DNA from 3 places in the Paenibacillus sp. ICGEB2008 genome. Region 1 is predicted to be linked to each of the others. Evidence: predicted binding sites of a transcription regulator. Region 1 holds the regulator's gene; each other region holds the start of a gene.

Region 1 (4,805 bases):
TTGTGATAAGGCAAAAAGATGCTTCTGGCTTTTAGTCCAGCTTTGCGGAGCAATAAGTAAAAAGACGCAAATACGAATTAGATCGTATTTGCGTCTTTTTTTTATTACTTTCAATCATTCCAAGCTATATAGACTGAGTATAAAAGTTATTTGGAATGGCCCCATGGTTGTCAGCCAGCGGAGTGGAACACTTGAATCTGAAGAAGCGAAGCGATCGTAAGATCAAATGGAATACGCAGCGCTCCTAACGCTCTTGGGTACTCCCAAGCCACAAATCCACACTCTTAACATCGCGCTAGTAATTAGGCAAAGTATACTTTATCCCCGTCGATGCTCCATCTGAGAAACGGTAAAAGGTATAGTTGTGATGGCTTTCATCATCGTAAAACAGTTGCCATACATATTCGCCATTGAACACACTCGGTTGGAGCCTTACAATTTTTGCATTTGGAAGTTGCTGCTGAATTATTGCTGTCATTTTTTGCTCGTCGACTCCGTTTTTCATCAGCTCGGTATGAACACCACTTGGATCTGCGGCAGGTATGTTAGGTTGCCCCTCCATTTTTTGAAAAGGAACCCACACCATTATATTTTCATTCTGTGCGTTTTTTCCTTGAACTACCCAATATATCTGATCCCACACAGACTTCCATGTCTGAGTCGTGCTAACCAGACCACCTGATTGCTTGGCCTTCATGATAGCGGCATTTTTCTCAGCCACCTGGTCTTGAGTAACATACGAATAATACCAGAAAATGCTGACCAGGATCAGTATTACGGCCAAAATGGCGACCGCTATCCATTTCTTCTTATTTTTCAAACCTGTGCTTCCTCTCTAAGGGGATGTGACACCTAAATTAGCGCGACAGCAGCCCTTCAAAGGCGGCTTGTGCCTCATGTTTGATACGTTCCTCGTCCATCGTCAGGCATTCGCCATTTTTCACAATCTGACGGCCGTCTACCCACACATGAGCCACGTCTTTGGCACTTGCAGAGTATACGGCATGCGAAATAAGATCTGTACGCGGCAAGAAATGGGCCTGATCCAGATCTAGCGCGATAAAGTCAGCCTTATTGCCTGCCGCCAGCGCTCCTACCTCTTTTAAACCAATCGACTTTGCACCATACTCTGTTGCCAGACGTAGTGCTTCATTTGCAGGAACTGCCGTTGGGTCGCCAGATACTCCCTTGTGAATGAGTGCCGCCAGACGCATTTCCTCGAACATATCCAAGTTATTATTGCTGGCAGGACCATCTGTTCCAAGTGAAACAGTAACTCCTGCACGCAGCAATTCAGGCACTCTAGCTACACCACTTGCCAGCTTCAAGTTGCTGCCTGGATTATGCGATACCGCCACACCCCGTTCCGCCAATAAAGCTATTTCTTCGTCGTTCAAGTGAACGCCGTGGGCAACAAGTGAAGGACGGGAGAAAAAGCCAAGCTTATCTAAGTGTGCAACTGGACGCAAGCCGTAGTCGCGTACGTTTTGTTCAACTTCGGCGATCGTCTCGGACATGTGCGTATGCAATGGTAAATCGAGATCATGTGCTGCTTGAACAAATTTCTCAATAAACGCAGGCGGGCATGTGTATGGGGCATGAGGAGACATCATTGTTGTGATACGTCCGTCTGCTTTTCCATGCCAGTTACGCGCAAAAGTCACGGCCTCAGCTAGCTTAATCCGCTGTTCTTCTTCTGAACAGAGTCCAATGGCTCCACGCATCAAGCTTGCACGAATGCCCGACTCTTCAGCTACACGAGCCACCTCATCCATATGATCGTACATATCCAGGAAAGTCGTGGTTCCACCTTTCAGCATTTCCAGCACTGACAAAGAAGTTCCCCAGTACACATCCGTAGATGTAAACTTGGCTTCCATAGGCCACATTTTTTCCTGAAGCCACACTTGAAGTGCCAAATCATCTCCATACCCTCGCAGCAGAGACATCGCCGCATGACCATGAGTATTGATCAGACCAGGTAAAAACAATAACCCCTTGCCGTCGATTGCTTCTGTCTCTTCCTCACCCGCAGGCAAAGTCTCGCCAATGTAAGTAATACGGCTATCCTCCACAATCATAAAACCATGGATTACCCCAGCCTCGGGTCCATTCACGGCAAACGAGCCGTTTTTAATCATCCATTTATTCACTGTCATATTGTGCTTCTTCCTTTCCGTCCTCCAGATAATAAGCGAGGCTAAGCAAATCAGTTGTAAAGTCTGTGGCATGTATCCGAATGTTAGCCGGTGCCTTAAGAATGATAGGTGCAAAGTTCAAAATCGCTCCAATTCCACTCTCAATCAGCCTATCAGCTACGTGCTGTGCCTCAAAATCAGGTACAGTAATAATCCCGATTCGTATATTTTTTTCTTTCACAGTCGCTTCCAGTTCATCCATCGGCTGTACGACCAAAGTATTGATTCTGGTCCCAACCTTATCCGGGAACGCATCAAAAACCGCCACAATCTTCATATTGTCTTTTAAATAAGCATTATAGTTCGATAGGGCTTGACCCAGATTACCCGCTCCGACCAATACTACATTAATTTGCTGGTCGATTTTCAGGATATGGCGTATTTTCTCAATTAGATAAGAAACATCGTAACCGATGCCCTTCCGACCAAAATCGCCAAAATAGGCAAGATCTTTACGAATTTGGGCCGGATTCAAATCTAACCTCTGTCCCAGCTCTTGAGAAGAGACCGTAGCCACCTCCCGTTTGTGCAGTGCATTCAGATAACGTAAATATACGGGTAATCTCCGTACGACAGCCTCTGAAATTTTATCTGATTTCATACTTGCTCCCCCTAATTGTAACGGACTTTAGGTGTCCGTCCGTTGTGCCTCTGTCTCCGGGGCGGATTGGAGCCATTCGGCGATGCGGGGCACCATTTGCTCCGATGGCATATGCTCCATTTTTGGTCCCGGTAACGAGTACAAAAAGTGCTTTCCGTAATAGGATTCGATCACACGCGTATCGTAAACGATAACGACTCCGTGGTCGCTCGCTGTACGTACCAATCGCCCAAATCCCTGTTTGAAGCGAATAACTGCTTGTGGTACAGACAGCTTCATAAATGGATTCTTCTTCTGCTGCTGGAGCAGCTCGCTTTTTGCCTCCAGTAACGGGTGATTGGGCGGTTGAAACGGCAAGCGAACGATGGCCAGACAAGTCAAAGCCTTCCCTGGAATATCGACGCCTTCCCAGAAGCTGCTGGTTCCCAGCAATACAGAAGCCTTGGCTTCCTGAAAACGACGGGTTAGCTTGCTCCGACTCCCACTGTCTACACCTTGTCCTAACACGGTAATATCGCTGGATGCTAACGCCTCTTTGAGTGGCTCATACACTTGCCGGAGCATCCGATAGGAAGTAAACAGAACGAGCATTCTCCCCCGCGTCGCTTGGGCAGTCGCTCCTAGAGAGCTAACAAGCATCTCTACAAAATGTGCATCCCCTACACTGCCCTTCACACTCGGAAAGTCTCGCGGAATGACTAGCAACACCTGATCCCTGTAATTAAAAGGTGATGGGAGCTGTGACGTCATTAATCGTCCTTGATCCGCGGCCTCCTGCAAGCCGAGTTGATCGGTCATGTACTGAAACGACTTATCTACCGATAAAGTAGCAGATGTCAGGATAATACTTCTTTTTTTTGTCAAAAAACATTTCTTTCAACTGGCGGCTCACATCGACGGGCACTGCATAAAATTGCAATGATTTACTACGGAATTGCCCACTCGCTTCGAGCCAATATACGGTTGTTTCATCATCGAGTCGTATAAAGAAGCGTAAATTTTCCCTAATCCCCGCCAAATCCTTAAGCAGACCCGTGATATCTGTAATGAGACTATCCGCCGCATAATCGTCGTGTTCTTCCTTGACATCCAGCATCAGCTTGTCGCCCTTGCGCAAAATTTCACTCAACGTTACATAAAGCTGATTTTCCAACGCCGCCGCTTGATCCCACTTTGCAGGCTTGGCCGACGGTTTGAGACGCGAAGAAAATTGTCCTGTTTCACCCGGTGTGGCATCAGACCGCTCTGGCAACATGCCAAACAGCTTATCGCTTAGCAGATCCCAAGTTTCCTTAACCTCTAACACGAGTGGGTACAGCTGATCAATGGTCGAGGCCCATTCCGTCGACTTCTCATGCCCAGACTTTGCCAACTGCTGACGTAGCGAAGGCAATTGTCCGTTCTTACTGTCCTTGAACAATCGAGTCAGCGTATGCACGAGTGTGAAATATTTCATATGCATGCCCAGGTGCTTACCGGCTACTTCCTCTAGATGATGTGCTTCATCAATTACCAGATGTTCATAGCTGGGCAATAGCTGGTGACTTGCTTTGACGTCGGTGAACAGCTTGGAGTGATTCGTTATAACCACATCCGCTGTTCCTGCTTCATGACGTGCACGATGATAGTAGCATTTGCGGAACCATGGGCAAGAACGACCAAGACAGGACTCGGAATCACTAGCTACTGTTTCCCAAAAATCCCCTCCACGGTTGCTCAGGTTCAGTTCCTCATCATCACCGGTTTCTGTCAGAGTCAGCCAGACAATCATTTGAGCCGCTGTAATCAAGTCTTCCTTTGGTGTCGCGAAGTCTCTTCTGTTTATTTTATGTTCAAACTTACGCAGACACAAATAATGCCCCCGACCCTTAAAAATGGCAGCCCGGAACGGGAACGGAATCACTTTTGTCAGCATCGGAATATCACGCTCTCGCAATTGCTCCTGCAGATTAATGGTATGCGTGCTTACTGTGACCCTCTGCCCATATTTTACACTGTGATACAGT
Region 2 (4,805 bases), on a different contig from region 1:
CGACCACCTTAGCACCTTTTTTACGTGCTTTCTCAGCCAATACGACCTGATGCATGTTGGTGCTTATGACATTTCCACCCCATACAATAATGAGCTCTGCATCTTCTGTATCCTCCGGGCTCGTGCCGCCCTTAAACCCCATAACGGATGCCCAGCCTTCATTCCCAGCCACGCTACAAATCGTCTGATCCAGCTGGCTTGAACCCAGTGCATTGAAAAAGCGACGATCCATTCCATCCACACTCAATACGCCCATATTGCCATAAAAGCTGTAGGGGAGTATGGATTCCGGTCCATCCGTACGTATCAGCTCCTTGAACCGACCTGTAATGGTATCGACCGCTTCCTCCCAGCTAATTCGTTCAAATTTCCCTTCCCCTTTGGCACCTACACGCTTCAACGGATAAAGCACCCGATCCGGATCATATACGCGCTCGGTCATATTGCGGACTTTGTTGCATATAGCCCCTTTGGTAATGGGATGATCCGGATTACCAGTCACCTTGACTATCTTTCCATCTTCCTTGTGAAGCAGGAGCCCACACGTATCCGGGCAATCCAACGGGCATACAGCCGGAAAAATACCATTCTGCTGCTCCGTCATCCGCTGTCCTCTTTGTAGATTTTGTTGAAGTGTGGCCTCAAGAGGCGCGCTATTGCGATGATCCATGGTTAAATGCTCCTTTCCGTTACCGTTTCCAAAAATTACACTGTTCTTATCATATCTACAGCTTTGGCCTATGGCAAGAGAAGGATTTTACCACACAGTAGCTCTCCAAAATATAAAAAAAAATCCGTCTGCTGCATAGAGCAAAACGGATTTTAAAAAAGTATAATTATTTTTTTTATCATTCTGTTTCATCATTACATACCCAGGGTAAAAGAGATCAAGGCATTATGGACGAGAGCACACTCATCCTCCATGCCAAATCATGGACCACTCCCAAAAAAATCCGCCATGACAGGTTTCGTTCCCCCGGGCCTGTCATGGCGGATTTGCTTTGTTTATTGCTTCATAAAGTAACGTGATTATGCATGATCACTCAACGGCTTGGATGTAACTGAAGAAGTAGTTTGAGGTTCATTCACGGAATGTGTGTTGGCTTGAGTTTTTTTCAGATAGGCCAGCCAGTAGGCTCCAGCCACAAACAGACTGCCTCCTACCAAATTCCCCAACCAGACCGGAATGAAATTCATAACATACTCTGCCCACGAAAAATGACCTGCAAATATAGCCGCCGGAATGAGAAACATATTGGCAACAACGTGCTGGAATCCAATAGCAACAAAGGCCATGGTCGGGAACCAAATTCCCATAATTTTTCCACCAACGGAGTCTGTGCTGTACGCTAACCATACAGCAAGTGCTACGAGCCAGTTACATCCTATACCTGATATAAAAGACTGCAAAAAGCTTTCATGCAGCTTATGTCCTGCCATATCCACCACTTTATCCAGGTAAGGACCCGTTTCGGTCAAGCCTAGAACATGCCCAAAGAAAAATGCAACAAATAATGCACCTGCAAAATTACTGAGCGTAATAATTGCCAAATTACGAAGCATGGCTCCTGTCTTAATTCGTCCTGCCCATCTTGCCAAAGGGACTGCCATCATATTGCCGGTCAGCAATTCCCCACCAGCTATCAAAACTAACACCAGACCTACAGGGAACACCGCAGCTCCAATAAAGGTAGCAATGCTTCCCCATTCTTTAGGTGCACTTGCAATAACGCGTATATCCAGCAAAAACCCGAGTGCAATAAATGCACCTGCCAAAAATCCCAATACCACCGCCACAGTCCACGGGTTGTTCGCCTTGGCCACTCCTGTTTCCACCGTCTTTTCGGCAATTTGCCCCGGTTTATAGCTTGCCATCTGCCCCCGCTCCTTTAATATCTTTTAAACAAAATATTCTTCTTTCATATTTTATTTAAAATCAGTGATTTTGTTTGTGAAAAAAATCACTTTCTTAGCTATAAAAAAAAACAGCCCTCGAAAAAGGACTGTCTTTCTATTTTATTACATCTACTGCTACTGCGCTGCTATGCGCTTTACATTTAATTATATTCTTCCTTTTCAACGGCTTTCAAGAACCAAAGTACTCCGCCCAGACCGATGGCTGCGACAACTACAAGAAAAAGGATATAAAACAAACCCATTATCTACTTCTCCCCCTAATCCTTATGCTCTCTATATTGTACTATAAGGATTCATCCGTACGCTTTCAGATTGTTGACAAACTTATGAACAATGTCACAGACAAATCGGATTATACAGTAACTGGGTTCCGTTCGGATAGTATAGGCAATGCCTGCAAACCTGCCGCGTTCAGGAAATTCCAAGGCTTGTTATAGTGCGGCTGGAAGAAGAAATCGACAAAGGCCAACTGATCAATGGTCATATGATTTTGAATGGCTACAGACAGGGTGTTAATGGATTGCGTCAAATCGACCTTCGACATAATTTGTGCCCCAACAATTCTCCGTGTCTCCTGCTCATATACAACCTTCAGCAACACCTTTTCAGAAGTTGGCATAAACTCAGGACGGTAGCTGTCCTCAATGGTTACAGCTTCTACAGTCATCCCCTCGTCCGTTGCTGCGGCTTCCGTCATTCCTGTTCCTGCAATATTGTCTTCGTAAATTTTGATACCCGAGGTTCCTTGTGTTCCCATGTAGGCAATGGTAGGTTGTACCAGATTACGTGCCACCAGCGTACCCATACGAACCGCATTGGTCGCCAATGGGATATAAGCTGTTTTGCCGGTCGGATTATAACGAATTGCACAACTGTCGCCTGCTGCAAACACGTCTGGGCAGCTACTTTGCATATAATTGTCCACAATGATCGCACCGTTAGGCAACATATCTACCTGACCTTTGAGCAGATCCGTTTGAGGTCGGAAACCGATACAGAGTATAACAAGCTCTGTTTCATATTCTCCTTTGGAGGTCACGACCTTACTTACTTTACCGTTAGTCCCCTCAAAACGACTTACTGTCTCGCCAAGTACCAGCTTAATGCCATGTTCTCTCAGGGAATTCTCAATCCGGTCTGTATACTCATGGTCTAAATACTTATTCAATATACGATCAGCACTGTCGATCAGTGTTACGTTCTTACCGTTCATTTGAAAAGCTTCTACCAGCTCAACACCAATGTATCCAGCTCCCACGACAGTAATGTTCTGTACGTGCTGGGCTTTCTCAATGATTTCATTCGAATGATTATAGTTTTTGCAGAGCAAAATATGATCAAGTTCAATGCCTTCCAGCTTCGGAATAATTGGCCACGATCCAGTAGTCACAATCAATTTATCAAATGTATCCGTAAATTCCTCACCTGTTTGGAGATTACGTGCATGCAGCGTCTTGCCCGCTGTATCTACACTCGTTACCTCATGAAGCATCTTGGTCACTACACCCATATCAGCCAGTTGATCTGGGGACGAATAAAACAATCCGTGCGGATCTTTGACGACACCACCTACATACAGTGCAATACCACAAGATAAAAATGAAATATTGTCATTACGCTCATAGACCGTAATTTCGGCATCTGGATAACATTTAGCTGTGTTGACTATGGCTGCCGTACCTGCGTGTGTACATCCGATAACTGCTACTTTCATGTTGAATTCCTCCTTGGTGTGTGGGCATAAAATGTATAATAATTGTGAATACTTTCACTTAGATAACTCGTTGCTTCTTGTGATTTATTTCACTTCATGCGCTTATTATAGTGTGATATTTTTCACATTACAATAGCTTTTTATGATATTCACAATTTGTCCACATTTTAAAAGGCAAGGATATCTGAACTCAGCCGTTTGCTGAAATCTTTTTTTGCTCCATTCAGTTTTCCCTACCTGCCTCTTGATTATGCTCCTGGAACAGACTTTCACACGATACGTCAATCTTTAGGCAAATGCGTATGTAGGGAATAAAAAAAGGTCCGTTTCCCCTAAGACAAGCGGAAATCAGACCTTGTTTACACATATACTTTGGAATTACACGAAGCTATTATAATAACTGCTCAATGGCCGTTTTCATCGCTTCCGGTGACTCCTTGGGCTCAAAGCGTCCCACAGGCACACCTTCCCGATTCACAATGAATTTTGTAAAATTCCACTGAATTGTACCATCTTCCTGTTCTCCAGGCTGTTGCTTCTTCAAATATTCAAACAGAGGGGCTGTATCTGGTCCGTTCACATCCACTTTAGCGAATACCGGGAAATTAACCCCGTAATTCAATTGGCAAAATTCAGCCGCTTCCTCGCTGCTGCCCGGCTCCTGACCGCCAAACTGGTTGCAAGGGAAGCCTAAAACAACGAGTCCCCGATCCTTATATTCGTCATAAAGCTTTTGCAAATCCCCATATTGCGGGGTAAGTCCGCACTTACTAGCGGTATTCGCAATAACCAGCACTTTACCTGTGTAAGTTTCCAGAGAAACCTCCTGATTGGCTGGTGTTACGGCATTATATGAATAGACAGACATATAGCATCCTCCTTCATGTCGCTTGGTTTAGGTTCTCAACCTATTTTACCCAAAACGTGACGGACATGCCAATATTCACAAACCCTTACCGTGATGCTGCCACTTGTCGCACCCTCTAACCTCTTGCTGCTACTTGTGGTCTAGCATCACGCCGCTCGGCAACAGAACCCACCGTTTGTTTCTCTTCTACATTCATTCCCTTTACTGCTTGGCTTACCGCAGGCTGACCAGCCAAAGCATACGGAAGACAGAGTGGTACCCCCGTACGAGGATCAGTAACAATATCCGCCTCAATCCCGAACACCT
Region 3 (4,805 bases), on a different contig from region 1:
TCGATCGTGACAATGGCTTCCTGATATGCATGTCGACGACCTGGAAGTTTGGAGCAAATCAACAATTCTTCTCTCGGTACTGAACTCTGCTGGACAGCTTTCCCGACAGCGCCCTCATTTTCATAGTTAAAAGCTGTGTCAATCAGACGGTAACCCGCATCAATCGCGCTGGTTATCACTTTTACTCCATCTGCACCCTTCAACCCAGCAGTTCCAAATCCAATGGCAGGCACCTTAGTGCCATCATTCAATACCTTCTCTGGAATTTGATGGTTCATATTAACAGCCTCCTCTCCTATTCTCTTATACCATAACACCTCTTCAATATTCAGACAAAATACAGTGAACCATTCGGTTCCCATATACTTATTACCCACTTGCTCGTGACTTCCCTATTAAATCCTCAGTGTGCTACATCAAAAAGTGCCTGATCCCCGTTGAAATCATACTTGAATTCAAGGGGTCAGGCACATCTATACTACTACCAAATCATATATTCCAGCTCATACTTGACTGCTTGGTTGTCCAACACAAAGCTGAAATGTACTATACTTTTTTATTTCAGGCCTTCCCATACCCAGTTCTCTACCTCTGGCAAGTCAATACCTTCTTCACGAATGAACTGATGATGTTTCTTAACTATTGCATCCATTTCATCCGCAATATTTGCGTACTTTCCAGCGTTAGGTAAGCTTAGAACAGCTTCCTTCACCAAGTCAAAACGGTCCATTTGATTCAATACACGCATATCAAATGGTGTCGTAATATCGCCATTTTCACGGTAACCATGTACATGCAGATTATGGTTATGACGGTCAAAGAACAGATCTTTGATCAGACCTTCGTAACCATGGAAAGCGAATACGACTGGCTTGTCCTTTGTGAAAAATTGATCAAACTCAGCGTCAGATAATCCACGAGGATCTAACTTTTGGCTTCTCAGCTTCAGTAAGTCTACTACGTTGATGTAGCGAATCTTCAAGTCAGGCAGTTTTTTATGCAAGATCGAGATCGCAGCTAAGCTTTCAATCGTTGGCTCTGTACCAGCAGAAGCGATGACAATATCAGGCTCTCCGCCTTGATCTGTACTTGCCCAGTCAATAATCTTTAACCCTTTGTCTACCAATTCTTTTGCTTCATCAGCAGAGAACCATTGTGGACGTGGGTGTTTGGACGAAACAACCAAATTGATCTTTTGACGGTCATTTAAAATAGTGTCAAAAACAGCTAAAAGAGAGTTGGCGTCAGCTGGCAAATACTCACGAATAAATTCTGGTTTCTTATCAGCCAAATGACCTAACAAACCTGGATCTTGGTGTGTATACCCGTTATGATCCTGTTGGAAGACCGTTGAAGTTGCTACAACATTCAATGATGGGATATCTGCACGCCATCCTTGATCCGTTGCTTTACGCAGCCATTTGAAGTGTTGAGTGATCATCGAGTCAACCACACGCAGGAAGGCTTCGTAACTTGCAAAGAAACCATGACGACCTGTTAACACGTAACCTTCCAGCAATCCTTCAGCTTGGTGTTCAGATAATTGGGAATCAATGACACGACCATACGATGACAAGAATTCATCATTAGGCTCAATAATTTGATCCATCCATTGGCGTTTGGTTACTTCAAAAACAGGTGCCAAGCGATTAGACATCGTTTCATCAGGCCCGAAGATTCTGAAATTACGATTCTCTTCATTTAAAACAACCACATCTTTAACGTATTTACCTAACACAGACATATCTTGCGCAATCACTTTACCAGGCGTGGAGTTATCCAACGCATAGTTACGGAAATCAGGCAATTTCAAGTCTTTAATAAGTTTACCTGCATTCGCAACAGGGTTCATTCCCATTCGTTTATCGCCAGTAGGCAAAATTTTAGCAATCTCTGCTTTTAACCGACCGTTTTCGTCAAACAATTCCTCCGGTCTATAGCTATTCAGCCATTCTAATAAAGCAGGTGCGTGCTGCATATTTTTTTGATCGACCGGAATTGGAACCTGATGGGCACGGAACGAATTTGTATTCGGCACGCCATCCCATTCCTTTGGACCTGTCCAGCCTTTAGGTGAACGGAAGATAAGCACTGGCCACGCCGGACGAGTAAGGTCATTATTTTCACGCGCATTCTTTTGAATAGCTTCAATCTTTTCGATGGCAGTATCCAATACTTTCGCCATTTCTGGGTGCATGTGATCAGGATCTTCACCTTCAACAAAGAATGGTTCCCAACCCAAACCTTTAAAGAACGAGGTTAACTCTTCTTTTGATTGGCGAGACATAATCGTTGGGTTACTAATTTTGAAGCCATTTAAATGTAAGATCGGCAGCACTGCGCCATCCGTGATTGGATTGATAAATCGGTTAGAGAACCACGAAGCGGCCAATGGACCCGTTTCAGCTTCACCATCCCCAATAACAACAGCCGAGATCAGATTCGGATTATCTAGAATAGCACCTACACCATGAGAAAGGGAATAGCCCAGCTCCCCACCTTCATGGATAGATCCAGGGGTTTCAGGCGCAGCGTGTGAAGCAATACCGCCAGGGAATGAAAATTGTTTGAACAGTTTCTTCATACCTGGGATATCCTGCGTGATTTGCGGATAAATTTCGGTGTAGCTTCCATCAAGATATGAATTTGAAACCATCACTTGGCCGCCGTGACCAGGGCCTTCAATGTAAAGCATGTTCAAATCATATTTATTAATAACACGATTAAGATGAGCATAAATAAAGTTTTGGCCTGGAATCGTGCCCCAGTGTCCAATAGGCTTAACCTTTACATCCGAATCTTTCAAAGGTTCTCTCAACAAAGGATTGTCTTTTAAATAAAGCTGACCTACTGAAATGTAGTTCGTTGCACGCCAGTATGCATCAAGTTTTTCCAAATATGTTTTAGACGAGTAATCTACTAACACGGGTGATAAAGCCATGGTGTCCACTCCCTAGTAATTTTGTTTGTAATTTATTTCCGGAAATTTCATCTACATGTACATCATAACGCTACGCTGAATTAATTCAACCTTTTTCACAAGTGATACGGTCCAATTTTGTGAAATTTTGAACATACTATGAAATATAAATTAAAAAGACAGTAAAAAAGCTCTTACATTAAAATATATAGCAGGATAAACCAATAAAATTTGTGATAAATGAAGAGTTTGCAGACTCTAATCCTTTTTCAAAACTATAAAAAAAAGACCGGAGAATTATCCAGTCTTTTCATTAGTGTACCGATACAAAGGTATTAAATTTCAAATATTTGTAGTGAAATCGCATATGCGAAAATTCAAATGGGGTACCGTTATCCAAAAAGAAAACACCCTCCATAATGCCTACGGGTTCATTTTCTTTCAATTGCAGCAGCTTTTGATCATTCTCTTCAGACGGTTCTGCAAAAATAGATAAAAAGGATTTGGTGACGGCCAGGTTCCGCGAGTCCTCCAAATAATTAAAAATGGAACCCTCAATAATGGTCTGATTTAAATCCTGGACAATTTTAATGGGGATATAGCCCGTTTCGATCATAAATGGATCATCATCAAACAGACGCAAGCGAACGATTTTATAAACAAAATCATGAGTGTCCAAGAACAAATCGCGCTGTAGTTCTTCTGTCGGTGGAATGACCTCAAAACTCAATACTTTGATTTTTGGCTTTTTGCCATGCATTTGGAAATTATCAGTAACTCCTAGATTAGAGCCCTCGTAGTTAAAGATAGATTCATTTCTTATGTATAAGGGATTAATAAATGTCCCGGAACCTTGTTTTTTGAAAATAATTCCGACACTCTCCATTTTAGTCAGAGCACGTTTAATGGAACTACGACTAACCTGGTAAGTCTCACTAAGACTACGTTCATCTGGCAATCTCATATCTGCAAACTTTCCAGCGAAAATTTTCATTTTAAGATCGTCAATAATTTGCTTATAGACAAATTGTGTCATATAGTACTCCTCTTTCAGGTCTTCTATAACTCCATATAGTTTACCATAAACATGCCCATTTCATCTCATGTTTGTTTGTGTCCCTTCTACTTTACATCCTTATGCATAATGCTACCATGACATATACATCACACCACTGAAACATATCTGCAAATCAGCAAAAAATACAGCACTTCCACATTAACATCCGCATAGGACCAAGCCTGTTTCGAACTTTGCGGGTTGTTTGACTAGACCAGGCTAAAATCCTTGAATACATTGTTATTATTTATCTCGTTCAAAGGTTCTCTAATTAGAATGGTGGGGGGAGATCACATTGGCTATCCGCTACAGCGTCATCATTCCAACCTATAATCGCGCCCAGCAGCTGTTACTCACACTCGCTTCATTTGAATCACAAACCTATCCGAAGCAATTATTCGAAGTCATTGTAGCTGATGATGGTTCTACAGACGGAACGAAAGAAATGGTCGAAGGCTTCAAAGCATCCTATCCTCTTATCTATGTGTCACACCCGGAACAACGCGGTCGATCTGCCGTTCGAAATTTGGGACTGCGCCGAGCAAAAGGGCTATACATCATTTTCTGTGACGCTGACTTTTTGGTGCTGCCTCATTTCATTAAAACCGTGAGCCGTTATCACCGCAAGTATCCCAAATCTGTGCTTTCAGGCATTCCGCACTCGTGGGACGATGCATTTACCCACTATCACCCTGATTTTTCTGTGGAAGAAAAAGAACATTGTCGGAGCATACTTACACAATCCGGCTTATGGAATCCTGACTTTGAAACAGCGAATGAAATTACCCCGGTCATAACGCCAGAAGATATCCTTCATCAAACGGGCGC

What was found. The regulator Rex, encoded in region 1, represses fermentation and respiration genes when NADH is low (regulators of the CRP and FNR family bind a similar motif). The targets are predictions, from matches to a motif close to TTGTGAAATATTTCACAA.
Region 2: C400_RS0112285 (formate/nitrite transporter family protein) is a predicted target of Rex. The motif match lies at 1,950-1,967, and genes of this name have one in related genera.
Region 3: C400_RS0118400 (phosphoketolase family protein) is a predicted target of Rex. The motif match lies at 3,059-3,076, and genes of this name have one in related genera.

Annotation. Positions count from the first base shown of each region.
Region 1 is NZ_AMQU01000016.1:213,629-218,433, reverse strand. It holds gene C400_RS0115940 (cell wall elongation regulator TseB-like domain-containing protein) at 296-820, opposite strand; gene C400_RS0115935 (amidohydrolase) at 858-2,159, opposite strand; gene C400_RS0115930 (redox-sensing transcriptional repressor Rex) at 2,146-2,799, opposite strand; partial or broken gene dinG (ATP-dependent DNA helicase DinG) at 2,827-4,805, opposite strand, start outside.
Region 2 is NZ_AMQU01000011.1:172,584-177,388, forward strand. It holds gene C400_RS0112280 (molybdopterin-containing oxidoreductase family protein) at 1-670, opposite strand, end outside; gene C400_RS0112285 (formate/nitrite transporter family protein) at 1,030-1,875, opposite strand; gene C400_RS0112295 (FAD-dependent oxidoreductase) at 2,270-3,631, opposite strand; gene C400_RS0112300 (glutathione peroxidase) at 4,023-4,499, opposite strand; gene C400_RS0112305 (ABC transporter ATP-binding protein) at 4,615-4,805, opposite strand, start outside.
Region 3 is NZ_AMQU01000020.1:22,772-27,576, forward strand. It holds gene C400_RS0118395 (aldo/keto reductase) at 1-278, opposite strand, end outside; gene C400_RS0118400 (phosphoketolase family protein) at 557-2,941, opposite strand; gene C400_RS0118405 (GntR family transcriptional regulator) at 3,234-3,956, opposite strand; gene C400_RS0118410 (glycosyltransferase) at 4,273-4,805, shown strand, end outside.